Regions from separate parts of the Pannonibacter sp. Q-1 genome, predicted to be linked through region 3. Evidence: predicted binding sites of a transcription regulator. Region 3 holds the regulator's gene; each other region holds the start of a gene.

Region 1 (9,986 bases), on a different contig from region 3:
GGGCCGCAAACAGCCGCTCTCCGGCAAGCTGTTCCAGCATGGCCGCAAAATTCTTCAGCACCGCATCACCGCACTGGTGGCCATGGCGGTCATTGATCTGCTTGAAATGATCGACGTCGGCGATCAGCAGCGTGCCGCCGCTCCCCGTTGCCAGCGACTGCTCGACCTGGCGCAGGAAGGCGCGCCGGTTCGGCAGGCCTGTCAGTTCATCCGTGTCCGCCAGATGACGCATGGCCTTGGCCATACGCTCGTTCGACAGGACAATTCCCAGAAACACCGCCGCAACCGTGTGCATCAACGACAGGAAGATCAGCCCGAACAGCCAGTCGGAGCTGGGGATGAGGCCGTCAAACCGGACGGGGAAGAGGAACGGCAGCGGCAGGGCCGCAAGGTGAACGAAGGAAAGGCTGGTATAGACCCCAGCGGCCGCCCGCGCCGAGGGCAGGCCCTCTTCACGGATGCTGCGCCGCAGCTCAGACGCCGTCAAAAGGTAGAAGAGACCTGCGATTGCAAGGGCATAGACTATGCGCCAGAGCGCTGCCAGATCCTGACTTTCATCAAGGGCATGGCTGAGCGGGACAACACCAAGGGCAGCCATGACGGGCAGAAGATAAGGCACATGCCGGCCGAAGAAGGACCGCATGCCGAGCCAGACAAAGCCCAGAGCGATGATGAAGAGGCCAAAGCCAACGTCATCGCTCACGGCAAGCGGCACAGTGCCCCGCAACGCGATGCAGGTACTGCCAGCCGATGCCAGCAGGAAAACAGCAAACCAGAGGCGCAGATATGTGGAGCCGGGATAGCGCACGACAGCTGCCGCCAGCGTCAGCGTAAACACCGCATAGACGCCGGAAAGACCAAGCAGTATCGCAGGCACAGAAAAAAGCAGCTCCAACGGCACCTCCAGAAACGCAACCCGGCACATCCAACACGCAATGAACACGGCCCAATGCGCGTTGATCAAGCCCGCGTGGCGCCTGAGCAATTTCAAGGCATGATGCGCCGGCACCGAAAGCCTTGGGACAGAAGCCCGGCAAAGCTACAGGCAAAAAATCAATTATTTCAAAACAAACAGGCACCGGCAGTGCGGCGGGGGCCTCTGAGGAGGCACTTTGCCGCACTGCCGGGTTCCAACTCATCCCGGCGGGCTGAAACGCCCGTCAGCCTGCGATGGCAGCCTCGATGGCCGCCAGGGCTTCCGCAGCCTTGCTCCCGTCCGGGCCACCGGCCTGCGCCATGTCCGGACGGCCGCCGCCGCCCTTGCCGCCAAGGGCTTCGGAGGCGACGCGCACCAGATCCACCGCGCTGAACCGGGAGGTCAGGTCTTCGCTGACGCCAACCACGGCACTGCCCTTGCCGTCTTCGGAAACCGAGATCAGCACAACGATGCCGGAGCCGAGCGCGGTGCGGCTTTCGTCCACCATGCCCTTCAGGTCCTTGGCCGGAATGCCATCCAGCGCGCGGCCGAGGAACTTGACACCGTTGATCTCACGCGGCTGGTCTGCACCACCGGAGGCGCCCCCGCCCATGGCGAGCTTCTTTCGCGCTTCGGAGAGTTCCTTTTCCATGCGCTTGCGCTCGTCCAGCAGCTGGGCAACGCGGGCCGTGATTTCGCCTGCCCCAACCTTCAGGATGGACGCGATCTCGCGGACGCGGGTGTCCTGCTCGTCGAGATAGGCACGGGCTGCTTCGCCGGTCAGCGCTTCCAGACGGCGCACGCCGGCCGCCACTGCACCTTCCGAGACGAGGCGCACGAGGCCGATGTCACCGGTGCGCTTCACATGCGTGCCGCCGCAAAGCTCGACCGAATAGGTCTTGCCTGCCTTCGGCCCATGCAACGCCGTGCCCATGGACACCACACGCACCTCTTCGCCGTATTTCTCGCCGAAGAGCGCCATGGCACCGCTTTCGATCGCCTCGTCCACCGCCATCAGGCGGGTGTCGACCGGGGCGTTCTGCAGGATGATCTCGTTGGCAATCGCCTCGACCTGCTTCAGCTCCGCATCGTCAATCGGCTTGGGATGGGAGAAGTCGAAGCGCAGGCGGTCCGGGGTGACCAGCGAGCCCTTCTGCGCCACATGCGAGCCGAGCACTTCGCGCAGGGCCTCGTGCAGCAGATGCGTGGCCGAGTGGTTGGAGCGGATGTGGCTGCGGCGGGAATGGTCCACCACCAGCTCGACACCAAGGCCAACCGTCACCGTGCCCTCTTCCACCGTCACAGCGTGGATGAAGAGGCCATCGGCCTTCTTCTGGGTTTCGGTGACCTTGAGACGCACGCCGGCAGCCTTCATGACGCCGGTGTCGCCAACCTGACCACCGGATTCGCCATAGAAAGGCGTCTGGTTGAGGATGACGAAGCCCGTCTGTCCGGCCGTCAGCTTGTCCGTTTCCTTGCCATCGGCGACCAGTGCCAGAACGGCGCCTTCCGCCTGCTCGGTCTCGTAGCCGAGGAATTCGGTCGCGCCGCACTTTTCCTTGAGCGCGAACCACACCGTGTCCGTGGCGCTTTCGCCGGACCCCGCCCAGGCCGCCCGGGCCTCGGCCTTCTGCCGCTCCATCGCGGTTGCAAAACCATCGGTGTCCACGGTGATGCCGCGGGCGCGCAGGGCGTCCTGCGTCAGGTCCAGCGGGAAACCATAGGTGTCGTAGAGCTTGAAGGCCGTCTCGCCATCCAGCTCACCGCCCTTGGAGAGATCGGCGGTTGCCGTGTCGAGGAGGCCAAGGCCGCGCTCCAGCGTCTTGCGGAAGCGGGTCTCTTCGAGGCGCAGCGTCTCGGTGATCAGGGCCTCGGCACGCACCAGCTCCGGATAGGCACGGCCCATCTCGCGGATGAGCGCGGGCACCAGCTTCCACATCAGCGGCTCGCGCGCGCCCAGCAGATGCGCATGGCGCATGCCACGGCGCATGATGCGGCGCAGGACATAGCCACGGCCTTCATTCGACGGCAGAACGCCATCGGCAATCAGGAAGCAGGAGGAGCGCAGGTGGTCGGCAATGACGCGGTGGCTCGAACGGGCAGCCCCATCCGCTTCAACGCCGGTCGCATTGACCGAGGCCGAAATCAGGGCGCGGAACAGGTCGATGTCGTAGTTGTCATGGACGCCCTGCAGCACGGCGGCCACGCGCTCCAGTCCCATGCCGGTGTCGATCGACGGACGCGGCAGGTTGAAGCGGCCTTCCGGCGTCTGCTCATACTGCATGAACACGAGATTCCAGATCTCGATGAAGCGGTCGCCATCTTCCTCGGCCGAACCCGGAGGGCCGCCCCAGATGTGGTCGCCGTGATCGTAGAAGATTTCCGAGCACGGGCCGCAGGGGCCGGTGTCGCCCATGGTCCAGAAGTTGTCCGAGGTCGGGATGCGGATGATCTTGCTGTCCGAAAGACCGGCGACCTTCTTCCACAGGGCGTGCGCCTCATCGTCCTCCGAATAGACGGTGACGATCAGGCGCTCCTTCGGCAGGCCGTATTCCTTGGTGATCAGGTTCCAGGCCAGTTCGATGGCCCGCTCCTTGAAATAATCACCGAAGGAGAAGTTGCCCAGCATCTCGAAGAAGGTGTGATGGCGTGCGGTGTAGCCCACATTGTCGAGATCGTTGTGCTTGCCGCCGGCACGCACCACCTTCTGCGCGGTCACGGCGCGGTCGTAGTCGCGCTTCTCCAGGCCGGTGAACACGTTCTTGAACTGGTTCATGCCCGCGTTGGTGAACATGAGCGTCGGGTCGTTGCGCGGCACCAGGGGGCTCGATTCCACGACCTGATGGCCATTCTTGGCAAAGTATTCCAGAAACGCTGATCTGATCTCGTTTACGCCGCTCATCTAGGTCTCGCTCTCGATCCATCGGCAGCGCGGGATATCTCCGGCGGGTGCACTCTCCTGCCCCCTGCCCCGGCCTTTCCCGCGCAAGCAGTTCAAAGCCTTTTATCTTTCACCCTTCGGCCTGTCCAGAAGCGAGGCAGCTGCATTTGGCGCTTGCCTTCAAGGGGCAGAAGACCAGCCCTCGCGGCAATCGTGCTCCAGACAGCAGAAGACCCGCAAAACGCGGGTCTTCAAAACAATCAGACGTAAGGGGTATCCCACCGGCAGCCTGTACCGGCAGGGGATATCAATCGTCAGCGTCTTCGCTGTCGCTGTCACCGGTGGTGATGGCTTCAGCCAGAAGACCGGCGTTCTGGCGGATGGCGAGCTCGATCTCGTCGGCAATGGCCGGATTGTCGCGCAGGAACTGCTTGGCGTTCTCGCGGCCCTGACCGAGGCGCTGGCTGTTGTAGGAGAACCATGCACCGGACTTCTCGACGATATTCGCCTTGACGCCCAGATCGACCAGCTCGCCCGACTTGGATACGCCTTCGCCGTAGATGATGTCGAATTCGACCTGGCGGAACGGAGGCGCCAGCTTGTTCTTCACCACCTTGACGCGCGTCTGGTTGCCGACAACCTCTTCCCTGTCCTTGATGGAGCCGATGCGGCGGATGTCGAGGCGGACGGAGGCATAGAACTTCAGCGCGTTGCCGCCCGTCGTGGTTTCGGGCGAGCCGAACATGACGCCGATCTTCATGCGGATCTGGTTGATGAAGATCACCATGCAGTTCGACTTGGAGATCGAGGCGGTGAGCTTGCGCAGCGCCTGGCTCATCAGGCGGGCCTGCATGCCCGGCAGGCTGTCGCCCATTTCGCCTTCCAGCTCGGCCTTCGGCGTCAGGGCAGCCACCGAGTCCACCACCAGAATGTCGATGGCGCCGGAGCGCACCAGCGTGTCGGCAATTTCAAGCGCCTGTTCACCGGCATCGGGCTGGGAGATCAGCAGGTCGTCCAGATTGACGCCCAGCTTGCGGGCATAGATCGGATCAAGCGCGTGCTCAGCATCCACGAAGGCGCAGATGCCGCCGGACTTCTGAGCCTCGGCAATGGTGTGCAGGGCCAGCGTCGTCTTGCCCGAGGATTCCGGGCCGTAAATCTCGACGATACGGCCCTTCGGCAATCCGCCGATGCCCAGCGCAATATCGAGGCCGAGGGAGCCGGTGGAGACCGTCTGGACCTCAACCACCTGCCCCTGGCCCATGCGCATGATGGAGCCCTTACCGAAGGCCCGTTCGATCTGCGAGAGCGCTGCATCCAGCGCTTTGGTCTTGTCCATCTGGCTGCTCTCTACAAGGCGAAGTGAACTCTGAGACATGTGCGAGGCTCCTTATTCCACGATGGACCCGCCGTTTCAAACTCAGCTTTTGTACTCTCTTTGTTCCAATTTGCCAAGATCTTTTACAAGATTGTTTTTTATCGTTTTTCGTCAATGAGTTCCGTGTATGTTCACGCTTGCGCGCTCTTCCGCAAGCCCGTTCTTTTCACGTAGCTTCGCAAGCAGGCTGGCAGGTTTGCAGAATCGCTGGCATATGGTTTGCGCCCTGCACAGCCGCAGCGGCAGCCCTGCGGGACGGCCGGGCGAACGCCTGCACCGCCTCATTGCACCGGGACGGGCCTTGCAAGGAGACACGGCAATGAACGGAACAGTCCAGACAGCGGCCCCGGCGGCCTGCTTCGGCGCCATTCATCTCGACCTGATCGCCCATGCGAAGGAGCCCATCCACCGCGAAACCTCCACCCCGTCCACCATGCGGGGCATGCCCGGCGGCGTTGCCACCAATGTGGCGCGGGGGCTGGCGAAGCTCGGCGTGCCGGTGGCCCTCAGCGGAGCGCTGGGAGATGACGGCGACGGCGCCGCATTGCGCAGCCTTCTGGGGCGCGAACAGCTGAACCTTTATGGCGTGCGCACCCTGCCGATGCCCACAGGCCGTTACGTGGCCCTGCATGACCCGGATGGCTCGCTTGCCGCCGCTGTGGTCGATACGGATATCACCGAGAGCCTTGATGCGTCGCTCGCACGTGATCTGTCACCGGCGGCACGGGCAGCCGGCCTCTGGTTCATCGAGGCCAACCTGCCCCAGGCCGTGCTCGAAGCGCTGGCACAGGCCTCCGGTAGCAGGCTACTGGCGGCCGATGCGGTGTCGAATGCCAAGGCGGCACGCCTTCGCCCCATCCTGCCGCGGCTTGATATCCTCTTCGTCAACCGGGGCGAGGCCGCACACCTTACCGGGCTCAGCTCCGATACCCTGCAGGAAGAACTCGGCGCCGCCCTGCGGGCCCTTGGCCCGGGAGCCGTGGTGATCAGCGCAGGTGCAAAGCCGCTCTTCTGGTCCAAGGGGGAGGCTCATGGCTTCCTGACCCCGCCTCCCGCCATGGTCCATGACGTGACCGGTGCGGGCGACGCGCTGATGGCCGGAACGCTTGCGGGCATCGCCCGCAACCTGCCCCTCTCCGAGAGCCTCGAGAAAGGCCTTGCTGCAGCCGCCATGACGCTTGCCGTCACCGGCGCAGTGGCGGCAGGCCTGAGCTGGGCGGCGCTTGAGGCACTGCCTTCAGCCTCTGCCCCACGTTGAACCTGCAGCACCCGCAGGTCTATAAGAACACCAACCGGCCGGCACGCCCCTGAGGCGTGGCCAAAGCCATCCCACCCTTTCAGCGCCGTGCCGCCCCGCAATGGTCCGGCACGGGCCGCAAGCCTTGAGGAAAGAACCATGTCCACCTCCCTGCCCGCCAGCCTTGCGGATCTTCTCGTCTATTCCGCCGAGGTTCAGGCCGCCCGCGCTGCCGGCAAGCCCATCGTGGCGCTGGAATCGACCATCATCACCCACGGCATGCCCTTCCCACAGAATGTGGAGACGGCACGCCAGGTCGAAGCGGACATCCGCGCGGCGGATGCCGTGCCGGCCACCATCGCCGTGCTCGACGGGCGCATCCGCATCGGCCTTGATGCCGCAGACCTTGACCGGCTGGGGCAGGAAAAGAACGTGATGAAGTGCTCGCGCGCCGATCTGGCCATTGCGGTGGCGACGGGCCGGCCGGGTTCCACCACGGTGGCGGCAACCATGATGGCCGCTGATGCTGCCGGAATCAGCGTCTTCGCCACGGGCGGCATCGGCGGCGTGCACAAGGGGGCTGAAACCAGCTTCGATATCTCCGCCGATCTGGACGAACTCTCCCGCACGCCGGTCTGCGTTGTCTGCGCCGGGGCCAAGGCCCTGCTCGATATCCCGAAGACGCTGGAAGTGCTGGAAACGCGCGGCGTGCCGGTTATCGCTTATGGCACGGACGAAGTGCCCGCCTTCTGGTCGCGCGAGAGCGGCCTGCCCGCCCCGTACCGTATGGACAGCGCCGGGGAGATCGCCCGCCTGATCGAAGCGCGCAAGCTGTTCGGCGGCCATGGCGGCGTGCTGATCGCCAATCCGGTTCCGGCAGAGAGCGAGATCAGCCGCGGCGAGATGGGCCAGTATATTGACGCGGCCATTGCCGAGGCCGCCCGGCGCGACGTGCGGGGCAAGGCCGTCACGCCCTTCGTGCTGGGCCATATCTTCGAGCTGACGAAGGGCCGCAGCCTCGTCACCAACATCGCGCTGGTGCGCAACAATGCCCGCCTTGCTGCCGCGATTGCCGTGGCTCTGGCGGCGGCAAAGTAACGACGCGTCACATGCCCCTTCCCGCCCTGTCGCCTTCATGTGACAGGGCGGGCGGATTATCATGGCCCCGCAGGTCTTTGCGTTGACTTGCTGTCATCAGCCTGACCTATTTGGTTGCAACAAGCGGAAGGCCTGCCGGATCCTCCGGCGGGGCGCAGATGCAGGAGGAAGACGATGACCGAGGCACAGAGCAAGAGCCCGCTGCAGTATCTCGACCGGGCCGTCGGCGCTCTCAGGGATCTGGGCCTCATGCCCGAAACGCAAGCCGATGCGCCGATCAACGCGCTTCTTGAGCAGATCTCGGACCTGTCGCCGGACAAGATTGCCGTGATCACCCGCACGCTCGGCCAGGCCTCCACCTTCAACGAGATCGTCCGCACCCAGATCGCCGCCATGACCATCGGCGAGCGCTACGAGGCGATCACGGATGCCTTCAACTCGATCCGCGACGACGCCAAGGCCATGGTCGACCAACTGGCCGATGGCAAGATTTCCTTCATGGAAGGCCTGTCCAACCGCTGGCGCGACATGCGCCGCGGCACCATTTCCGACCGCTTCGACACCATCCGCAAGACCTATCTGGAGGTCGCAAAGGACACGAAGGAGCAGATCCAGCGTGAGCAGACCATCCTCAACGCCTACCGTGACTATCGCGGCGCGCTGAAACAGGCCGAGGTTCTGGCGCTGGAAGTGCTGAACACCGCCACCGCCAAGCTGAACGCCGCCAAGGCGTCGCTGGAAGCAGCGTCTGCCGAAGTCACGGCCTTCAGCGGCGAGGATCTTGCGGCCAAGGCAAGGCTGGAACTCACCCGCGACGAGCGCATGCGCGAGATGCAGGACGAGGAAAAGCGCTATCAGGTCGCCAAGGATCTCTCCGACAACCTGACCATCGGCTACAACACGTCTGAAGTGATCATGGCGCGCCTGATGCAGACGACCAACGCCAAGGAGCGGGTCTATGCCCAGTCGGTCAGCTTCTTCTCCACCAATGAATCGGTGCTGACGGCGCTCAACGCCTCCTTCACCGGCCTGCAGGGCCTGCATGAATCGACCGCGACCCTGAATGCCATGAAGGACGGCGTCAACAAGAGCCTCGAGACGCTGGCCGAAATCGGCGATGCCGTGCAGGAGGCCGCGCTGAAAGCCGGTTACGGCCCCACCGTGCAGGCGGCGTCGGTCAAGAAGCTGGTGGACAGCGTGGTCAACTTCCAGGTTAATTCGCGCAATATCATCAACGAGATGCGCGAGATGTCGACGAAAAACTCCGAAGAAATCCGCCTTGCCGTCGAAGATGGCAAGCGCCGTCTGGCAAAGCTTGCAGCCGGTGAGGCTCTGATCAAGGGCTGAGCCCATCCGGCCGGCTTGACAGGCCGGCCGGCGCACACGACTTGATGAACCAGCCCCAGCGGGCCGGAGGATTGGAATGGCCGCAACACAGAAGGCCGCAGGACAGCCGCTCGACGAGCTGATGATGGCGATGGATGTGGTCGACACATTGCGCCATGACGAGGCCCTTGTTCAGCGCGAGCTGAGTGGAACTGACCGTGATGCGCAACTGATCGCCCGCCTGCGGGACATCTATGCCTCACAGGGCATTGACGTGCCCGATCACATCCTGCTGCAGGGTGTTGCCAGCCTCAAGGAAGACCGTTTCGTCTATGCCCCGCCAAAGGCCGGGCTGCAACGGTTTCTGGCCCTGCTTTACATCCGGCGCATGAGCTATGCCCGCGTGGCGGCGATCGCGCTGGCGGCACTCGTGATTTCCTTGTCCGCCTGGCATTTCCTCGTCACGGCCCCGCGTGAAAGGGCTGCGGAGGCTCTCCAGGCCGAGCTCAGCCAGACTTTGCCTCAGGACATTGCGCGGCTGACCGCAGCCATCAATGCGGCCGCTCTGGACGATGCGGTCAAGGTGCAGGCCGCAGGGCTTGCAGCTGACGGTGAACGGGCTCTGGCGCGCGGTGATGCGGCCGATGCACGGCGGGTGCGCGACCAGCTGGCCGCACTCGACAGCGAGCTGGCCACCACCTTCACCGTTCGCATTGTCTCCCGCCCGGATGTGCCCACGGGAGTGACACGCATTCCCGATGTGAATCAGTCGGCCGAGAACTTTTATCTGGTGGTGGAGGCGATCGGTGCCGATGGCAAGCCTCTGCCACGGCGGATCGTCTCGGAGGAAGACGGCAGGGAAAAGACCGTGACCATCTGGGCGCAGCGGGTACCGGTCAGCGTTTTCAATGCGGTACGCGACGACAAGGCGAAGGATGGCATCGTCCAGGATGCCGAACTGGGCGTGAAGCTGCGCGGCAAGCTCGGCATCGAGTGGAGCAAGCCGGTGGAACAGGGGGCCATTACCGAATGGTGACACCGGAACGGGGGCTTGAGCCATGCTGAGCGGACGTCAGACACTCTCGGCCATCGAACAGGCCCTTGCGGATCTGCGCCGCGAGGAGACTGAGCTTGCCCACCGTATCGAACG
Region 2 (9,986 bases), on a different contig from region 3:
TCAGGCGCCGTCCGGACCGTTGGGCGAGAAGTGGGTTTCCAGCTTGTTCTTGATGCCGTCGAACTCGGGTGCCTCGGGAAGGGCATCCTTCTTCTCGGTGATGTTGGGCCATTTTGCCGCATATTCGGCGTTGAGCTCGATCCACTTCTCGAGGCCGGGCTCGGTATCCGGCAGAATGGCCTCGGCCGGGCACTCCGGCTCGCACACGCCGCAGTCGATGCATTCGTCCGGGTTGATGACGAGCATGTTCTCGCCTTCATAGAAACAATCGACCGGGCAGACTTCGACACAGTCGGTGTACTTGCACTTGATGCAGTTGTCAGTGACGACGTAGGTCATCGCGTTCCTCTTGATGGCGCTGGCGGTATCAGCCGGTCCTCGTGCCGTCTCCCTCAGCTACGGCGGACCGGCAGAGCCTGCTTCCCGTTTCAGGGCCGTTGCCTACCGCTTTTGCCCCTTTGTGGCAAGCACAGTAAGGGCAGGAATGGCCCGGCGAAAGAAAAGCGCATGCGTCCTTTTGCCTGTCAGGGGATCAACTTACTCCGGATCCTCGAGGCCGGAGTGAAAAGCGTCCATGCGGCGCCGGTCGCGTTTGGTGGGGCGGCCCGATCCGGGATCCCGCTGCGCCGGGGCAGAGGGCACATCCGCGCGCGGGGCGGGCGGCGGGGTCAGGTCCTTGTAGAGCAGCTGTGCTTCCGGGGCGGGGCCGCGCCGGGTGCCGAGACCGGCGACTTCCAGCACGACAACCCGCCGTTCCAGCGTGATGGTCAGCACATCGCCGGTGCGGATGGCCTTGCTGGCGCTGTCGATTTTCTCGCGGTTGACACGCACATGCCCGCCGGTGGTCAGTTTCTGAGCCAGGGTGCGGGATTTCGTCACCCTGGCAAACCAGAGCCACTTGTCGATCCGCTGCGAGGCGGACGGCCCCGCGTGCGGGGCCGTGTCTGATGTGCCTTTGGCGCTCAGGACTTGCCTTTTTCCATGTTGGCCTTCAGAGCCAGCAGGGCTGCGAAGGGCGAGTTCGGATCAATCGGCTTTTCCGGACGCGGCGCACGGTCACGCTGGCCGGCATGGCCCTGACCCTGCTTCTGGCCCTGATGATGCGGCTTGCCGCCCTTGCCGCCTTCGCGGCGGTCGTCGCGCCGGTCATCACGGCGGCCTTCGCGGTTGCCGTCACGGTTTCCGCGGTGCTCGCCGCCGGAGCGGTTGCGGCCGCCTTCTGCGCCTTCGCCTTCGCCGCGCTTGCCCTGCTGCGGACGGCCGCGGCCGCCCTTGTTGCGGTCACCGCGGTCACCACCGCCCCGGCGCTCGCCAGCTTCACCGCCCTGACGCGAACGCCCGCCGGTGCGGCCCGGACGCCAGATGTCGATGGTGACGGTTTCAGTGGCAACGGCGGCGGCAGCTTCGCCGGCGTCAGCCGTCTCTGCCTCAGCCTCGGCTGCAACCGGTTCTGCGGTGGCTTCAGCTTCTGCCGGAGCTTCGGCTGCGGTTTCTTCCGGTGCAGCTTCCGCTTCCGCCGGAGCGGCTTCGACCGGAGCGGCTTCGGTCGCGGCCGTATCGGCAGGTGCGGCCACCGGGCGCTCGATCTCGCGCTTTTCGTTGCGGTAGCCCAGAGACTTCAGGATTTCCGTGAAGTCATCGCCTGCGCAGCCCAGCAGCGAGGTCATGGCCACGGTGACGGTAAAGCCGCCGCCCTGAGCAATGGCACCATCCGGCGGCGTGACGCTGGCATCCAGCGGCTTCCAGGCGATCAGCGGGCGGATGAGGTCGGCCAGACGCTCCAGAATGTCGACGCGAACGGCGCGCGGGCCGCAGACGCGGAAGCCGACAACCTTGTACAGCGCCTTGTCGATCTGCGGATCGACGGTGATCGAGGTGCGGCCCGAGGCGGACAGCTGCGGCAGCTCCACGAGGCCGGGCATGTCCGGCGTGCCGTGCTTCAGCGCCCAGAGCTGGGCCAGAAGCTGGCTCGGAGCCGGCTTCAGCAGGGCCGGGACATAGATGTTGTAGGCGCCGAAGCGGACACCCAGCTTGCGCAGCGAGGCGCGCATGTCCTGATCGAGCTGGCGCACATCATTGGCCACATCCTGGCGCTCCAGAATGCCGAGCGCCTCATAGATGCGGTAAGCGATGCCACGGGCAAGGCCTTCCAGCCCTTCGGCGTCCTTGAGGTCGATCAGCGGCTTCAGCAGCGTGCCGACATGGGCCTTGACCCACAGGTCAACGCGGGCCTGCACCCGGTCACGGGCGGGGCCGGTCAGGTGCTCGTCGGCCAGCAGCACGAAGCCGGGCACCAGCGTGTCGTCACCGGCGGTGAGACGGGCGACAGGTTCGCCCTGCCAGCGGATGGTGCCGTCCGTGCTCAGGACGAAATCTTCATTGGGCGCGCGCGACAGCCGGTCGGAACGGGCTTCGATCTCGCTGGCCAGTGCCTTCTGGGCTGCTGCGCGTACGGCCTTCCCTTCCGGGCTGTCCGCAACCGCATCCGGCGCGAACCGGAACCCCTGCAGGCGGCCGATATGCTGGCCCTCCACAAGGACGTCCCCAGTCTGCGTGATTTCCGCTTCCAACATGGCGTTCTCTCTCAAACGTCTCATCAATACGCTTGTCCGCCTGTCCACGAACCGTTGGGTCAAACGGTCATGCAGGGCGTCCGACAGTCTGTCTTCAATGCCTCTGGTGACACCCTGCCAGTGAACAGGGTCCTTCAGCCATTCGGCACGGTTTGCCACGAAAGTCCAGGTGCGGATGTGCGCAATCCGGTTCGCAAGAGTGTCGATATCACCATCCACCCTGTCTGCGAAAGCCACTTGACGCTGAAACCAGTCTTCATCGACCACCCCGTTGCGCACGAGCAACGTGTATAGGTGGATAAGCAGGTCTCCGTGGTTAGCCGGGGCGATCTTGCGATAGTCCGGCACCTGGCAGACATCCCAGAGCAACGCCACCCGCGAGGGGGAGGACGCCATGTCGCGGATGCCGTGATCCTTTGCGGCATATTCGAGGGCCTGCGCGTCGTCGGCGGCTGGCGCACGGGCCAGTCCGTCTTCACGCGGAGGCAGGTCCAGTGTGTCACGCAGGCTGGAAATCGACGTGAAATCGAGCTGCGTGTTGCGCCACTGGAAAACTTTCAGTGCATCGAACCGGTGGCTCTCGATCATCTCCACGAGATCATCGGACAACGGATCGACGCGGCCCGTCACACCGAAGGAGCCATCGCGCATGTGACGCCCGGCGCGCCCGGCGATCTGGCCCATCTCGGCGGGGCTGAGATTGCGGTATTGATAGCCGTCGAACTTGCGGTTTCCGGCAAAGGCGATGTGGTCCACATCCAGATTGAGGCCCATGCCGATCGCGTCGGTGGCGATCAGATAATCCACGTCACCGTTCTGGAACAGCTCCACCTGTGCGTTGCGCGTCCGTGGGCTGAGCGAGCCCAGCACCACCGCCGCGCCGCCGCGCTGACGGCGGATCAGCTCGGCAATCGCATAGACCTCGCTGGAGGAGAAGGCGACGACGGCGGAACGGGCCGGCAGGCGCGAAATCTTCTTGGAACCTGCATAGGTCAGCACCGACATGCGCGGCCGCGTCACCACATTGAGGCCGGGAATGAGCTTTTCCAGCAGAGGACGGGCGGTCGCAGAGCCCAGCAGCAGCGTCTCGGAGCGGCCGCGCAGGTTCAGGATGCGGTTGGTGAAGACGTGGCCGCGCTCCATGTCGGCGGCCAGCTGCACCTCGTCGATGGCGACAAACTCGGTGTTGAGATCGAGCGGCATCGCCTCGACCGTCGAAACCCAGAAGCGCGGCGCCTTGGGGACGATCTTCTCTTCGCCCGTGATCAGGGCAACCGCAGCCTCGCCTGCGCGCTCCACCAGACGGCCATAGACCTCGCGCGCCAGCAGGCGCAGCGGCAGGCCGATGAGGCCGGAGGGCTGGGCCAGCATCCGCTCGATGGCGAGATGGGTCTTGCCGGTGTTGGTCGGGCCCAGCACCGCCGTAACGGTTCTGGACCGGGCGGCCGGCGGCAAGGTCATGATCTGGATCGGAGGCATCGCGCGGAGTGCTTCGTTCGGCCGGGTGTCTTGGCCCTCACAAAGGTCAGGGCGTGCGGAAGGCTGTCTAGCATAGGGTCTTCCCCCTGTCCCTCACGATTTTCGGCCCCGGTTCTAACGCGGCGCCATGGCTGAAACGGGGCAGCGAATCCGGGCAAAGGAACGAGTCTGGAACAAAGGCTGATCGAATCGCAGACAAGCCGCGAGTCTGTTTTTGTTCCCTACGACATGTGGTTTCCGGCAAGGGGGTGACCACGAAATCCTGAATCTGACCAAGGATTTAAGGTGGGCAGGGCGCCGTTTTCCGGAATCGCGTCAAGCTCAGGAAATCGTGCAGATCAGGTTAACCGGATCAGCAATTTTCACGAGCGCTATCTCAACCTTCAGCACCAAAGCGGAACGACTCATGCACGAATCGCTGTCCGTTATGCGTTTTTGTTTTGTTCGTACGACAGTTTGTAGTGTTCAAGCGGCAGAGCCACGAAATAGCGGCAGGGGAACGTAACTGGTTGCTCCCGGCAACCAGTTGAACCGGGTCAAAAATAAAGAATTATGTCCCATTATGGGGCGTTTGATTGTTGAGCTGGCGCAGGCGAATAGGTCAAGAGTGTTGGCTCTTTTCTTTGCCCTCATCCCTTTGTATGACTCATGCGCTTTCATATTGGGGAGGTATGGGCTTGGCCATCCGTAAGATTCTCGTTGCCAACAGATCTGAAATCGCCATCCGCGTGTTCCGTGCCGCGAATGAGCTTGGGCTGAAAACCGTCGCCATCTTTGCCGAGCAGGACAAACTGGCGCTGCACCGCTTCAAGGCCGACGAGGCCTATCAGGTCGGCAAGGGCCTGGGCCCGATCGAGGCCTATCTGTCCATCGACGAGATCATCCGGGTTGCCAAACTCTCGGGCGCCGATGCCATCCATCCGGGCTATGGCTTCCTGTCGGAGAGCCCCGAATTTGCCGAGGCCTGCGCCCAGAACGGCATCATCTTCATCGGCCCGCAGCCCGAGACCATGCGCCGCCTTGGCAACAAGGTCGCAGCGCGCAATCTCGCCATCGAGGCCGGAGTTCCGGTCATGCCGGCCACCGATCCGCTGCCCGATGACATCGAGGAGATCAAGATTCAGGCCGCCGGCATCGGTTATCCGGTGATGCTCAAGGCCTCCTGGGGCGGTGGCGGGCGTGGCATGCGCGTCATCCGTGACGAGGCAACGCTGGTGCGCGAAGTGGTCGCCGCCAAGCGCGAGGCCAAGGCCGCCTTCGGCAAGGACGAGATCTATCTGGAAAAGCTGGTCGAACGCGCCCGCCACGTGGAAGTGCAGATCCTGGGCGATTCGCACGGCAATCTGGTGCATCTGTTCGAGCGTGACTGCTCCATCCAGCGCCGCCACCAGAAGGTGGTCGAGCGCGCGCCTGCGCCGTATCTGTCCGAGGCGCAGCGGCAGGAACTGTGCGGCTATGGCCTGAAGATCGGCCAGGCGGTGAACTACTGCGGGGCCGGCACGGTCGAGTTCCTGATGGATTCGGACACGGGCGCCATCTATTTCATCGAGGTGAACCCGCGCGTGCAGGTGGAGCATACGGTGACCGAGCAGGTGACCGGCATCGACATCGTCAAGGCGCAGATCCGCATCGCAGGCGGGGCCGCCATCGGCACCGAGGCGAGCGGCGTTCCCGTGCAGGGGGATGTGCGGCTCAACGGCCATGCGCTGCAGTGCCGCATCACCACCGAAGACCCGGAACAGAACTTCATCCCTGACTATGGCCGCATCACCGCCTATCGCGGTGCGACCGGCTTCGGCATCCGTCTCGATGGCGGCACGGCCTATTCGGGCGCGGTGATCACCCGCTTCTACGATCCGCTGCTGGAAAAGGTGACCGCCTGGGCGCCGAGCGCCGAGGAAGCCTGCAAGCGCATGGAGCGCGCCCTGCGCGAGTTCCGCATCCGCGGCGTTGCGACCAACCTTGTGTTCCTTGAAAACATCATCGGCCACCCGGACTTCCGCGCCAACAACTACACTACGCGGTTCATTGACGGCACGCCGGAACTGTTTGCGCAGGTGAAGCGGCAGGACCGCGCCACCAAGCTGCTGACCTACATCGCCGATGTCTCCGTCAACGGCCATCCGGAAACCCGCTCGCGCCCGCGTCCCGGCCGGGAAGCGGCTGCCCCCGTCGTGCCGGATTTCGGCAATGTGAAGCCCGATGGCACCCGCCAGCTGCTGGAGCAACTGGGGCCGAAGGGCTTTGCCAGCTGGATGAAGGCGCAGCCGCAGGTGCTGGTGACCGACACCACCATGCGGGATGGCCACCAGTCGCTGCTGGCCACCCGCGTGCGCACCCACGACATTGCTGCCATCACCGATGCCTATGCCACCGGCCTTCCGCAGCTTCTGTCGCTGGAATGCTGGGGCGGGGCGACCTTTGACGTGGCCATGCGCTTCCTGACGGAAGACCCGTGGGAGCGTTTGCGCCTGATCCGCCAGAAGGCGCCGAATATTCTGCTGCAGATGCTGCTGCGCGGCTCCAACGGCGTTGGCTACACCAACTATCCGGACAATGTGGTGCGCTTCTTCGTGCATCAGGCGGCGCAGAACGGTGTTGATCTGTTCCGCGTGTTCGACTGCCTCAACTGGGTGGAGAACATGCGCGTCTCCATCGACGCCGTGCTGGAGACGGACAAGCTCTGCGAGGGCGCGCTATGCTACACGGGCGATCTGCTCGACAGCGCAAGGCCGCAGTATGACCTGAAGTACTATGTCAGCCTCGCCAAGGAGCTGGAAAAGGCCGGTGCGCATATCCTTGGCGTCAAGGACATGGCGGGCCTTCTGAAGCCGGCCGCCGCGCGCATCCTGTTCAAGGCGCTGAAGGAAGAAATCGGCATCCCGATCCACTTCCACACGCATGACACTTCCGGCGTTTCGGCCGCCACGGTGCTGGCTGCGGTGGATGCAGGCGTGGATGCCATTGATGCGGCGATGGATGCCTTCTCCGGCAACACCTCGCAGCCCTGCCTTGGCTCCATCGTCGAGGCGCTGAAGGGCTCGGACCGCGATCCGGGGCTTTCGGCGGAGGCCATCCGCCGCATTTCCTTCTATTGGGAAGCGGTGCGCGGCCAGTATGCGGCCTTTGAAAGCGACCTGAAAGGACCGGCCTCCGAAGTCTATCTGCACGAGATGCCGGGCGGCCAGTTCACCAACCTCAAGGAACAGGCCCGCTCGCTTGGCCTTGAAACCCGCTGGCACGAAGTGGCGCAGGCCTATGCCGATGCCAACATGATGTTCGGCGATATCGTCAAGGTCACGCCATCTTCCAAGGTGGTCGGCGACATGGCGCTGATGATGGTCAGCCAGGGGCTGACGGTGGCCGATGTGGTGGACCCCTCAAAGGATGTGGCCTTCCCCGATTCCGTGGTGCAGATGCTGCGCGGCGATCTGGGGCAGCCCCCGGCCGGCTGGCCGCAGGCGCTGCAGGCCAAGGTGCTGAAGGGCGATACGCCCATCACCGTCCGCCCCGGCTCGCTCCTGAAGCAGGAGGATCTGGAAGCCCGCCGCAAGGAAGCGGCTGAAAAGACCGGGCTTGAGATCGGCGACATGGATCTGGCGTCCTATCTCATGTACCCGAAGGTCTACACCGACTTTGCCAAGGCGCAGAGCCAGTATGGCCCGACTTCGGTGCTGCCGACGCCGGTCTATTTCTACGGGCTTGAGGTGGGCGAGGAAATCCTCGTCGAGCTGGAGCCGGGCAAGACGCTGGTGGTCCGCTGTCAGGCGGTGGGCGAAACGGACGAGCAGGGCGAGAAGAAGGTGTTCTTCGAGCTGAACGGCCAGCCGCGCATCATCAAGGTGCCGGACCGGGCCCATGGCGCCGCAGGCAATGCCGCCCGCCGCAAGGCCGAGGCCGGTAATGAGACCCACGTGGGCGCGCCGATGCCGGGCGTCATCTCCACCGTTGCCATTGCGGCAGGGCAGGAGGTCAAGGCCGGTGACGTGCTCTTGTCCATCGAAGCCATGAAGATGGAAACCGCGCTTCATGCCGAGCGCGACGGTGTGGTCTCCGAAGTGCTCGTCACCCCCGGCAGCCAGATCGACGCCAAGGACCTGCTGGTGGTGTTCAAGGCCTGACCGCAGCGTCAGACAGGAAATGCGCAAGGGGAGGCTTCGGTCTCCCCTTTTTGCTTCAACGTGTTCAACCCCGCAAACCGCCCTTGCCAGCCCTCGTATTCCGTGGCATCGCAGGCGTCCCATTCCCAGATGCTGGTCCGTGCCGCCGCCTTCCATGAGACGGCAGGCCCCCAGCCCCTTCCGGTGCTCTTCCATGGAACTGTCCTATGAGGTTCTCGGCCTCCTGTTTCTTGCCGCTCTCATGGCTGGCTGGATCGATGCGATTGCAGGCGGCGGCGGGCTGATCACCATCCCGGCGCTGCTGCTGGCGGGCCTGCCGCCCGCAACGGCGCTGGCGACCAACAAGCTGCAGGGCAGTTCCGGCACGCTGACGGCCGCCACCTATTTCATCAGCCGGGGCATGGTGTCTGTGCGGGCAAACATCCTGCCCATCATCGCCATATCGCTGGGCTCCATCTTCGGCGGCTGGGTGCTGCAGCAGATCAATGCGGAGCTGCTGGTGCTGTTCATCCCCTTGCTGCTGGTGTCGATCGGCCTCTATTTCCTGTTCTTCGCCAGGAACCTTGATGAAGAGCGGGCGCCGCGCATGAGCGCCGAGCGCTATGCGGTGACGGCTGCACCCGCCCTCGGCTTTTATGACGGTTTCTTCGGGCCGGGCACCGGGTCTTTCAGCTCCACGTCTCTGGTGCTGCTGCGCGGCATGACCATCCGCAATGCCACAGCCCATGCCAAGCTGTTCAACCTGACCAGCAATCTGGGCGCCTTGTTCTATTTCATTCTCTTCGGCCAGATCGCCTGGGTGGCAGGCGGCGTCATGGTGCTCGGGCAGATGGCCGGTGCCTATCTCGGCGCCCATTTCGCTTTCCGGGGCGGGGCAAGGATCATCCGTCCGGTCACTGTCATCGTCTGCTTTGCCATGAGCCTCCGCGTGCTCATCAGCGTCTGGCCGTGGTGAGGTTTTACCCAGCCCGCCCGATCCAGATGTCGAGGAAGTCGTCCAGCCATTTGCGCAAGGCCTGGTCGAAGACGTAGCGGCCGGCGAAATGGTCCTGGCGGCCTTGCGCGCCGGGCAGGGACATGCGGGGAGCGCCTTTCGTGGTCCAGCGCACCATCATGGCGTGGGTGAGTTCCGGGTGAAACTGGATGCCATAGGCGGCGGGGCCAACACGGATCGCCTGATTGGGATAGGTGTCGCCCGAAGCCAGAAGATCGGCCCCATGTGGCAGGTCGAAGCCCTCCCGGTGCCATTGGTACACCTTGGATGGCCAGTGCATCAGGGATTTGCCGGTTTCTGTCGGGTGCAGCGGATAGTAGCCGATCTCGACCAGGTCCTGCGGATGGGCTCCTACCTTGCCGCCCAGGTGCTTCACCATCATCTGCGCGCCAAGGCAAATGCCAAGAAAGGGCTTCTGCTCTGCGAGAGGTACGCCGATCCAGTCGATCTCCCGGTGGACGAAGGCATCGGGGTCGTTTGCACTCATCGGCCCGCCGAAGATGACGGCACCCGCGTGATGCTCCATCGTGTGGGGCAGCGTGTCGCCGAAGCGCGGGCGGCGGATGTCCAGTGCAAAGCCGCGCTTCACAAGTTCCTGCCCCACACGGCCGGGCGACGAGGTTTCTTGATGCAGGACGATCAGGATGCGCGGCCGGTGCGGGGAAGCAGGATCAGGATTCATGGTGTCACGATAACGTTGCAACCGGCCCGGCGTCGAGCGCTAATCCAGAGCAATGCGCCCTGAAATCAGGCAGTTGCCGGCTCACTCCGTGTCCGGCTGCCCCTGCTCGCGGGCAACTTTCTGGCGCAGGGCAATCC
Region 3 (9,986 bases):
TGGCCGTCACCTACAGTGTCGCGGTTGTGAGTCATGGGGCATGGCAGGGCTGGTGGTTCAGCCTGATGATCCTCACAGCGGTGCCCTTCATGGTGAAAGGGCGGGCTGAAGCAGTCCGGTCTGCTCCGGAGCTTGCTGCCGGCTCTCAATCCGCCTGACTCATTGGGAGTTGGACAAATCCTTGCGGCGCAAGAGCCTTTTCAAGGCGTGAGGTGTGAGCATCGAAACTCCTGGCATGAGGCGGCCTTTTCAGGTTTCGGGACCGGGCCTTGCTCCTCCCGCCGTCTTGTCTTCGGCCGGGGTATCCGTCACCAGCCTGCCTTCCTCGGCCTTGTAGATATACTGGCTTGCTACCAGCCAGCCCTTGAGGGGGCGGAGGGGCGGAATGCAGGTGAGGAGGAGCAGCGGCAGCGTTGTGAAGAGGTGGACCCAATAGGGCGCCGTGTAGGCAATTTCCAGCCACATGGCGAAGGCAACGCTCGGAACGCAGGCAAAGCAGATGACGAAGAAGGCCGGGCCATCCGCCGGGTCGGCGAAGCTGTAGTCAAGGCCGCAGACTTCACAGGACGGGGCAAGGGTGAGAAAGCCCTTGAACAGATGCCCCTGACCGCAGCGCGGGCAACGGCCGCGCACGCCGACATGGGCGGGCGACTGGGCTGGCCACTGGCCGGATGTCTCGATGGTCATGAGGGCCTCCTTGTGCTGGCCGGCTTGCGGCAAATCAGGATAATTCCTTACCCGCTAACTGCGGCGCAGACGCGTCCGGAGCAAGATGCGTTTTGACGCAGGGGGCAAGGGGAGGGCAGGTCAGCTATTCCTGTGCCCGGCGGGAACTTGGTCCGAGCGCTTCTGCACCGCCCGTATCAAGGCTTTGAGTGGTTGGCGCAACATGCCTGGAGCCCTTTCGATGAAAACGGAGCGGCCAGCCGTGCTCTGGCTGCCTGTTTTCACGCGATTCCGGACGCAAACCCGGTGCCGCCTTTGCCGGAATTGCTCTTGCATGCGTGCAGCCACCGCACGGGCCCGCCCAGTTGCCGGTGACGCAAGTCTGCCGGGTGCGTGCCGCGTGCTGCCATAAACAGAAATGCCGGAAACAGTGTCTCCGGCATTCTTCAAGCGTGTCGAACGGGCGGCAGCGGCTCAATACTGCCGGAACAGGGCCACAAGCTTGCCCTGGATGCGCACGCGGCCGGGGCCGAAGATGCGGGTTTCATAGGCCGGGTTGGCAGCTTCCAGCGCAACGGAAGCGCCCTTCTTGCGCAGGCGCTTGAGCGTTGCTTCCTCGTCGTCCACCAGTGCCACGATGATGTCGCCGCTCTCGGCCGTGTCGGTCTTGCGGATCAGCACCGTGTCGCCATCCAGAATACCAGCTTCGATCATCGAATCACCGCGCACTTCCAACGCATAGTGCTCCCCGCGGCTGATCAGCTCGGGTGGCACGGAGATGGAATGGCTGTGGGTCTGGATCGCCTCGATCGGAACACCGGCAGCGATGCGGCCCATGACCGGGATGGAGGTGAAGTGAGGGGCGGTTTCCGCAGCCGGGGCGGACGGAGCGGCGGCCGGGGCAGATGCCTTGCCGAGCGATCCCTCGATCACCGACGGCGCAAAGCCCTTGCCGCGCGGCGAAGACAGGCCCGGCGTGACCGAATCCGGCAGGCGGACCACTTCCATGGCGCGCGCCCTGTTGGGCAGGCGGCGGATGAAGCCGCGCTCCTCCAGCGCCGTGATCAGACGGTGAATGCCGGACTTGGACCGGAGGTCCAGTGCGTCCTTCATTTCGTCAAAGGACGGCGGAACCCCGGATTCCTTCAGGCGCTCATGAATGAACATCAGCAGTTCGTGTTGCTTGCGCGTCAGCATGTGAGGTCCCCGTTGGAGGGTCTGGTACAAATCATGAACGTACCTTAGCTGTTCTCACTGTGTTCCACAAGTCTTAAGGTGAGGTTAGCGGGATGTTCCTGTCGCATGCACTCAAGACAACACACCGCCGCTGCGCCTTTTCCCGGCAGAACGGTACCTTGCGTGCAATTGCCTGCGGGCCCGGCTTGACTTCATGCGCCGGTGTCCCGAAAGCTGGCGAAAGAAGAAGACACAGCTCCCGCGCTGCCTGCGCCCCGCAGGCGGCCTCACCCTGCCTTAGGCGGCATTCTGCTCTGGGGCGGCGCCACCGGGACCCCGAAAAGACCGAAGATGAACAAGCCTGTCACCATCACCGCCCATTCCGCCTGTCCGCATGACTGCCCCTCCACCTGCGCGCTGGATGTGGAGGTGACGGCAGAGGGCCGCATCGGCCGCCTGCGCGGGGCGGCGGACAATCCCTACACGGCGGGCGTCATCTGCGCCAAGGTTGCGCGCTATGCGGAGCGGCTATACCACCCGGACCGGCTGCTGACGCCAATGGCCCGCGTTGGGGCGAAGGGGGAAGGGCGGTTCGAGCCCGTCTCCTGGGACGAGGCACTGGACCTTGTTGCCGCGCGATTCCTGGAGGCGGAGGCGAAGCACGGGCCGGAGACGGTCTGGCCCTATTACTACGCCGGCACCATGGGGCTGGTGCAGCGCGACAGCATTCATCGCCTGCGCCATGCCAAGGGCTATTCGCAGCAGTTTTCCTCGATCTGCACCAATCCGGCCTGGACCGGCTATGTGGCCGGAACCGGGCTTCTGGCCGGGCCGGATCCGCGCGAGATGATGAAGGCCGACCAGATCATCATCTGGGGCACCAATGCGGTCGCGACGCAAGTGAACGTCATGACCCACGCCATCACCGCCCGCAAGACGCGTGGTGCGAAGATCATCGTGGTTGACGTCTACCGCACCGAGACCATGAAACAGGCGGATATCGGCATCGTGCTGAAGCCCGGCAGCGATGCGGCGCTGGCCTGTGCCATCATGCATGTGCTGTTCCGTGACGGTCTGGCTGACCGGGAGTATCTTGCCCGCTACACCGACTGCCCGGATGAGCTGGAGGCGCATCTTGCCACCCGCACGCCGGAATGGGCGGAAGGGATCACCGGCGTTCCGGCTGAAGAGATCACGCAGCTGGCCCGGATGATCGGCGAGGTGAAGCGCACCTTCATCCGCCTTGGCTATGGCTTTACCCGCAGCCGCAACGGCGCCGTCTCCATGCATGCGGCGGCCAGCATTGCAGCTGTTGCCGGCTCCTGGCAGTATGAAGGGGGCGGGGCCTTCCACAACAACGGGGCGATCTACAGGCTCGACAAGTCGATGGTCGAGGGCAGTTCCCTGCGCACCGGCACGAGGTTCCTCGACCAGAGCCTCATCGGCCGCGTGCTGACGGGGGACCGTGAGGCGCTGGCCGGCGGCCCGCCGGTGACGGCGCTGCTGATCCAGAACACCAATCCGGTCTCCGTCGCGCCGGAACAGACACTGGTGAAACAGGGCTTTGCCCGCGAGGACCTTTTCACCGTCGTGCATGAGCAGTTCATGACGGACACGGCGCGCTATGCCGACATCGTGCTGCCCGCGACCCAGTTTCTGGAGCATGACGACATCTACCGGGGCGGCGGCCACCAGTACATGCTGTTTGGCCCGAAGCTGACGGAAGCGCCGGGTGAGGCGCGGGAGAACATATTCGTTATCAACGAACTGGCGAAGCGTCTTGATGCAAAGGATCATCCTGGCTTCCACATGAGCGCCCGCGAGCACGTGGACTGGATGCTCGTCAATTCCGGCTATGGCACGCTGGCCGAACTGGAGGCCGGGCGCTGGAAGGATCTGCAGCCGGACTTCCGCACCGCCCATTATCTCGATGGCTTCGGCCATGCGGACGGCAAGTATCACTTCAAGGTGGACTGGGGCTTCACCGCTGCGCCCAACCGGCCGGAAGACGGCAAGCCCTTTGGTGCCCACGCCGCCATGCCGCGCCTGCCGGATTACTGGAACGCGGTGGAAAATGCCGACGCGGAGCATCCGTTCCGGCTGGTGACGGCGCCGGCCCGCTCCTTCCTCAACTCCAGCTTCACCGAAACGCCTGGCTCCACCAAGAAGGAAGGCGGCCGGCCGGAGGTCTGGATGCGTCCCGATGAAGCCGCTGCTGCGGGGCTGGAGGATGGCGCCCGCGTCATCCTGGGTAACCGGCGCGGCGAGGTGCGGCTGCATCTGCGTCATGTGGAGGGGCTGGCCCCCGGCACGGTGGTGTCGGAAGGCATCTGGCCCAACACGGCCTTTGAAAACGGCAATGGCATCAACACGCTGATCGGCGCCGAGCCCATCGCCCCCTATGGCGGCGCCGCCTTCCATGACTGCGCCGTGTGGGTGCGCCCGGCTTCTTGATTCGTGCCCGTTAAGCTCCGGATGGCGTGCGGGTGCACAAGCTGCTAGTCTTTCCCGGCGGCACATTGTGCGTGCGGAGCCTTGAGGCAAGCGGATGGGAGAGAGCCGCGCCTTGTGAAACAGGTTATCCGCGCGTCTTTGCCAGCCGCCTCGGGACCATCTGCGCGAGCCTTGTTCTTCCGGTCAAGGAGCGTGCGCAGGAGAGGGCCTTGCGGGAGGAACCAGACATGCCCACGGTGACGTCTCAGCATCAGAGCCGCATCGAGGCGGCGCTTGCCAGCGGGCAGGCGGCGCGCTCGCCCATTGCCGCATCCTGGGCCCGCTCGGCCCATCTTCATGGCCTTGATCCGGTGAAACGCCGGGTGGAGCCGCGCCTGACGGCGCAGGAACTTGCCCTCGTGCGCGAGCGCATGGGCGGGCTCGTGGCCACCGCCGCGCCCCATCTCGACTGGCTGTTCCAGACCATCGGCGGCCTTGGCGCCTGTGTGGTGCTGGCCGACGCGGAAGGCATCGCGGTGGAACGGCGCGGCAACCCGTCCGAGGACCGCGATTTCGCAGCTTCCGGCCTGTGGACCGGTGCCGTATGGTCCGAGGCGGAAGCCGGCACCAATGGCATCGGCACCTGCCTTGCCGAGGGCAGGGCGGTGACGATCCACCGCGACCAGCATTTCCTCGCCCGCAACATTGGCCTCACCTGCACCTCCGCCCCCGTGCATGATGCCGGCGGCCAGCTGGCGGCGGTGATCGATGTGTCCACGGCCGAGCAGGATGTGTCCGCCGCCGTGCTCAGCCTCATCAGCCAGACGGTGCAGAACACGGCGCACAAAGTGGAAGCCGACCTCTTCCATGCTGCTTTCCCGAAGGCCCGTGTGGTGCTGGTTCCGGGCGGCGGCACGCATGGCCTTGCCGCGCTTGTGGCGGTGGATGAGGATGATCTCGTCATCGGCGCCACACGCGGGGCGCGGGCTCTGCTGGGCCTCACCGCCGATCCTGCTGCAAACCCGCGTCCGCTCGCCGATCTTCTCGGCCTGCCGGTGCATGAGCGGCTGGAGGATGCGGAGCGCGCCGTCTTGCACCGGGCGCTGGCCCGGGCCTCGGGCAACGTCTCCGCCGCCTCCCGCGCCCTCGGCCTCTCCCGCGCGACGCTTCACCGGAAACTGGCGAAGGAGTGAGGGGGGCGAGTGCGCTCAGGCATTTGCCACGCTCAGCCCCGGTCCCAAATACCTAGGATAGGCCGGGGCCTGTCAGGCGGGCATGGATTTGCCCCTCACCGCAGCGTCGCCCGTGGTGACGCCGGATATGGGGCGCGACTGTGCTTCCATCTGACACTACCCCACAAACCCGCCATCATCTGTCGCAGAACTGCGACAGGGCACGGGCAGGCGTTCCCGGCCATGGCTCCTCAGACCGTCCGCCGTGCGTCAAGCTCTTCCCATGGCCGCGAGGAGGCGGCCCGTTGGAGGAGACAAGCATGAACATTCAGGCACAGGCGGATTTCCGCACCGTTTCACCGTTCCGCGAGCGCTATGACAATTTCATCGGCGGCAAGTTCGTGCCGCCGGTCAGCGGCCGCTACATGGACAACATCACCCCGATCACTGGCGCCAGGATCTGCGAGGTGGCCCGTTCCGATGCCGCCGACATCAACGCCGCGCTGGATGCCGCCCATGCGGCGCGCGAGGCCTGGGGCAAGACCTCTGCCGCCCACCGCGCCAACATCCTTCTGAAGATCGCCGACGTGATGGAGGCCAATCTCGACGTGCTGGCCGCTGCCGAAACCTGGGACAACGGCAAGCCGATCCGCGAGACGACCGCCGCCGACATTCCGCTCTCCGTCGATCACTTCCGCTATTTCGCCGGTGTGCTGCGCGGGCAGGAAGGCACCATGAGCGAGATCGACCATGACACGGTCGCCTATCACTTCCATGAGCCGCTGGGGGTCGTCGGCCAGATCATCCCGTGGAACTTCTCCATTCTGATGGCTGCGTGGAAACTGGCTCCGGCCCTGGCTGCGGGCAACTGCATCGTCATGAAGCCGGCCGAACAGACCCCGGCGGCCATTCTGGTGCTGGCCGAACTCATTGGCGACCTGCTGCCGGCGGGTGTGCTCAACATCGTCAACGGCACCGGCGCTGAAGCCGGCCATGCGCTGGCCTCGTCCGGCCGCATCGCCAAGATCGCCTTCACCGGCTCCACCGCCACGGGCCGCAAGATCATGGAAGCGGCAACCGTCAACCTCATTCCGGTGACGCTGGAACTGGGCGGCAAGAGCCCCAACATCTTCTTCTCCGATGTGATGGCGCAGGATGATGCCTATCTCGACAAGGCGGTCGAAGGCTTCGTGCTCTTTGCCTTCAACCAGGGCGAGGTCTGCACCTGCCCGTCGCGGGCGCTGATCCAGGAAGACATCTACGAGGAATTCATCGCCCGCTGCATTGCGCGTGTGAAGGCCATCAAGCAGGGCGACCCGCGCGACCCCGCCACCATGGTGGGCGCGCAGGCCAGCCAGCAGCAGCATGACAAGATCATGTCCTACCTGCAGATCGGCGTGGAGGAAGGCGCGGAAGTGCTGACCGGCGGCGATGCCGCCCGCCTCGGCGGGGATCTGGCCAACGGCTTCTACATCCAGCCGACCATCCTCAAGGGCCACAACAAGATGCGCGTGTTCCAGGAGGAAATCTTCGGTCCCGTTGTCTCCGTCACCACCTTCAAGACCGAGGAAGAGGCGCTTCATATCGCCAACGACACCATGTACGGCCTTGGCGCCGGTGTGTGGACCCGCGACGGCACCCGCGCCTACCGCTTCGGCCGCGCCATCGAGGCAGGCCGCGTCTGGGTCAACAACTACCACGCCTATCCCGCCCACGCGGCCTTCGGCGGCTACAAGCAGTCCGGCATCGGCCGCGAGACCCACAAGATGATGCTCGATCACTACCAGCAGACGAAGAACATCCTCGTCAGCTACAACCCCAACAAGCTCGGCTTCTTCTGATCTCCCTCCCGGGACACATCCAACTGCGGCACGGGCAACCGTGCCGCTTTTTTGTGTTGGGGAACCGTTTGGCGCAGGTCACCAGCTCCGTCCGTAGTCCTTTCCAGGCCTTTGATCCTCTCCATCGTCATCCCGGCCTTGAGCCGGGACCGGAGAGCCGGGGTGATTGCCGGTTCGATGCGGAAGCAGGATAGACCGTGGCTCACCGGTACCGGATCTCCGCCTGCGCGGGGATGACAAGGTGAGAGGCGGCAGAACGATTGACGGTCCCGTCTGTAGAGGGACGCACTACCTTGCCCATCACCGCAGCGTCGCCCCGGGCGGAGCGGAGCGCAGACCCGGGGCCTACTCGCTTGCAGAGACGCGATAGGGAGTATGGAAGCAGCGGCGGGCGCATGAGGCCATCCGTGCTTCACCGCGGCGGACTATCGCATCTCTCTTCAAGCGAGTAGGCCCCGGCTCGAAGGCCGGGGCGACGCCGTCTATGCTGACCCGCAGTGCTTCCGTTTGCCCACCGCCTTCACGCTTGGATAATCCTCACACCACCAGCACATCCACCTCCGCCCCGGCATCCAGCGCAGCGGCGTGCGGGGGGCGGAGGATGAGGGCGCCGGAGGCGGCGAGCAGCGAGAGCATGGAGCTGTCCTGCCGGGTGAAGGGGGTGACGCTGCGGGTGCCGTCCGGGTGGGTGGTGAGGCTGGCGCGCAGATAGTCCTGGCGCTGGTCGTTGGCCGGAACCGGACCGGTGAGGGTGGCGGTGGTGCGCTTGCCCTTCATGGCGGCCTCGAGGCTTGTGCCCGTCATCACCGCCATCAGCGGGCGCAGGAACAGGAGGGCGCAGACGAGGCTGGAGACCGGGTTGCCGGGCAGGCCCAGAACCTTGGTGCGGCCAAGGTTGCCCGCCATCAGCGGCTTGCCGGGGCGCATGGCGATGCGCCAGAAATCCAGCTTCATGCCTTCCCCGCCCAGCACCGCCTGCACAAGGTCATGATCGCCGACCGATGCCCCGCCGAGGGTGACGAGAACATCGGCCTCTGCCGTCAGCCCCTCGCGCACGCGGGCGGCGATATCGGCAGGATCATCGCTGGCCAACCCGAGGTCCAACGGGAGGCCGCCGCAATCTTCGACGAGCGCTGCAATGCCGCAGTGGTTGGAGGCGATGATCTGGTCCGGCCCCGGCGTGCCGCCCGGCAGCACCAGTTCGTCGCCCGTGGCGATGATGGCGACCTTCGGCTGGCGCCAGACGGGCAGGGCGGCGTGGTTCATGGCAGCGGCCAGCGCAAGGCTGCGGTAGTCGAGCCTGAGCCCTGCCTTCAGCAGCACATCGCCTTGCGCAAAGTCGAGCCCGGCGGGCCGGACGAACTGGCCGGGACGAACCGGCTCCAGCGCGGTGAGGCGGTCTCCCTCGCGGGTGGCGTTTTCCTGAATGAGGATGGCATCCGTGCCATCGGGAACCGGTGCGCCGGTGAAGATGCGGACGGCTTCACCCGCGCCCACCCGGCCCGCAAAGGCATGGCCCGCAGGAGCCTCGCCTATGACGCTGAGCACGGCGCCCGCTGCGGCGCAATCGGCGGCGCGCAGGGCATAGCCATCCATGGAGGAGGCGGGGAAGGGTGGCTGAGTGCGGGTGGCGGCAAGATCCGCCGCCAGAATGCGGCCATTGGCCCGCGCCAGCGGAACGGTCTCCTGGCCCAGCGGCGCAACGCCGGTGAGAAGCTGCCGCAGCGCATCGTCAACCGGCATCAACGCCATGTCAGGGCTCCTTTGGTGCGTTTTCCGGTCCGGCAACATAATGGCCGGAGCGGCCGCCGAGCTTTTCGGCAAGGTGGATGCGGCCGATTTCCATGCCCCGGTCCACGGCCTTGGCCATGTCATAGATGGTGAGGCAGGCGACCGAACAGGCGGTCATCGCTTCCATCTCCACGCCGGTCTGGCCGGTGACGATGGCGGTGGCGCTGACTTTCAGGCCGGGCAGGGCATGATCGGGCTCGATATCGACGCTGATCTTTGACAGAAGCAGCGGATGGCAGAGCGGGATCAGCTCATGGGTGCGCTTGGCGGCCATGATGCCGGCAATGCGGGCGGTGGCGATGACATCACCCTTTTTCGCGTTGCCGGAGAGGATCAGCGCCAGCGTGTCCGCATGCATCTTCACCTCGCCGGTGACGGTGGCGCTGCGGCGGGTGACGGCCTTGTCTCCTACATCCACCATTGAGGCGCTGCCAGAGGCATCAAGATGCGTCAGGTGGTCCTGATCCCGCTCGGGGCCGCCGCCTGCCATGGCTCAGGCTCCGCTGCGGGTCAGCAGGGCGCGGGTGGCGCTTTCCACATCGGCCTGCCGCATCAGGCTTTCGCCGATGAGGAAGGTGGAGATGTTGCAGGCCTCCATGCGGGCCAGATCCGCCGGGGTGAAGAGACCCGATTCGCCAACGATGATGCGTTCCGCCGGGATCATCGGCGCCAGCCGCTCGCTCGTCGTCAGCGACACGTCAAAGGTCTTGAGATTGCGGTTGTTGATGCCGAGCAGCGGCGAGGCGAGTTTCAGCGCCCGCTCCAGCTCCGCCTCGTCATGCACCTCCAGCAGAACATCCATGCCAAGGCCGAAGGCGGCATCCTCCAAATCCTTCGCCAGTGCATCATCAACGGCAGCGAGGATGATCAGAATGCAATCCGCCCCCCAGGCGCGGGCCTCGGCCAC

The links. The regulator LexA, encoded in region 3, represses DNA repair genes until DNA is damaged. The targets are predictions, from matches to a motif close to TGTTCNNNNTGTGTTCNG.
Region 1: a site for LexA is predicted at 5,226-5,243, ahead of recA (recombinase RecA). Genes of this name have one in related genera too.
Region 2: a site for LexA is predicted at 4,211-4,228, ahead of ACVNHC_RS18565 (helicase-related protein). Genes of this name have one in related genera too.

What each region holds. Positions count from the first base shown of each region.
Region 1 covers NZ_JBSXNB010000004.1:644,479-654,464, forward strand. Annotated here, with positions in the region: gene ACVNHC_RS14475 (GGDEF domain-containing protein) at 1-877, opposite strand, end outside; gene alaS (alanine--tRNA ligase) at 1,161-3,818, opposite strand; gene recA (recombinase RecA) at 4,105-5,175, opposite strand; gene ACVNHC_RS14490 (PfkB family carbohydrate kinase) at 5,495-6,433, shown strand; gene ACVNHC_RS14495 (pseudouridine-5'-phosphate glycosidase) at 6,572-7,510, shown strand; gene ACVNHC_RS14500 (hypothetical protein) at 7,685-8,857, shown strand; gene ACVNHC_RS14505 (DUF6384 family protein) at 8,934-9,872, shown strand; gene ACVNHC_RS14510 (hypothetical protein) at 9,895-9,986, shown strand, end outside.
Region 2 covers NZ_JBSXNB010000006.1:323,003-332,988, reverse strand. Annotated here, with positions in the region: gene fdxA (ferredoxin FdxA) at 1-339, opposite strand; gene ACVNHC_RS18570 (RNA-binding S4 domain-containing protein) at 538-906, opposite strand; gene ACVNHC_RS18565 (helicase-related protein) at 963-4,034, opposite strand; gene pyc (pyruvate carboxylase) at 4,730-8,173, shown strand; gene ACVNHC_RS18555 (TSUP family transporter) at 8,367-9,128, shown strand; gene ACVNHC_RS18550 (glutamine amidotransferase) at 9,133-9,849, opposite strand; gene ACVNHC_RS18545 (tellurite resistance TerB family protein) at 9,931-9,986, opposite strand, start outside.
Region 3 covers NZ_JBSXNB010000002.1:154,486-164,471, reverse strand. Annotated here, with positions in the region: gene ACVNHC_RS04735 (O-antigen ligase family protein) at 1-158, shown strand, start outside; gene ACVNHC_RS04730 (DUF983 domain-containing protein) at 250-687, opposite strand; gene lexA (transcriptional repressor LexA) at 1,141-1,863, opposite strand; gene ACVNHC_RS04720 (molybdopterin oxidoreductase family protein) at 2,194-4,296, shown strand; gene ACVNHC_RS04715 (helix-turn-helix domain-containing protein) at 4,524-5,468, shown strand; gene adh (aldehyde dehydrogenase) at 5,768-7,288, shown strand; gene ACVNHC_RS04705 (molybdopterin molybdotransferase MoeA) at 7,826-9,040, opposite strand; gene moaC (cyclic pyranopterin monophosphate synthase MoaC) at 9,042-9,569, opposite strand; gene trpC (indole-3-glycerol phosphate synthase TrpC) at 9,573-9,986, opposite strand, start outside.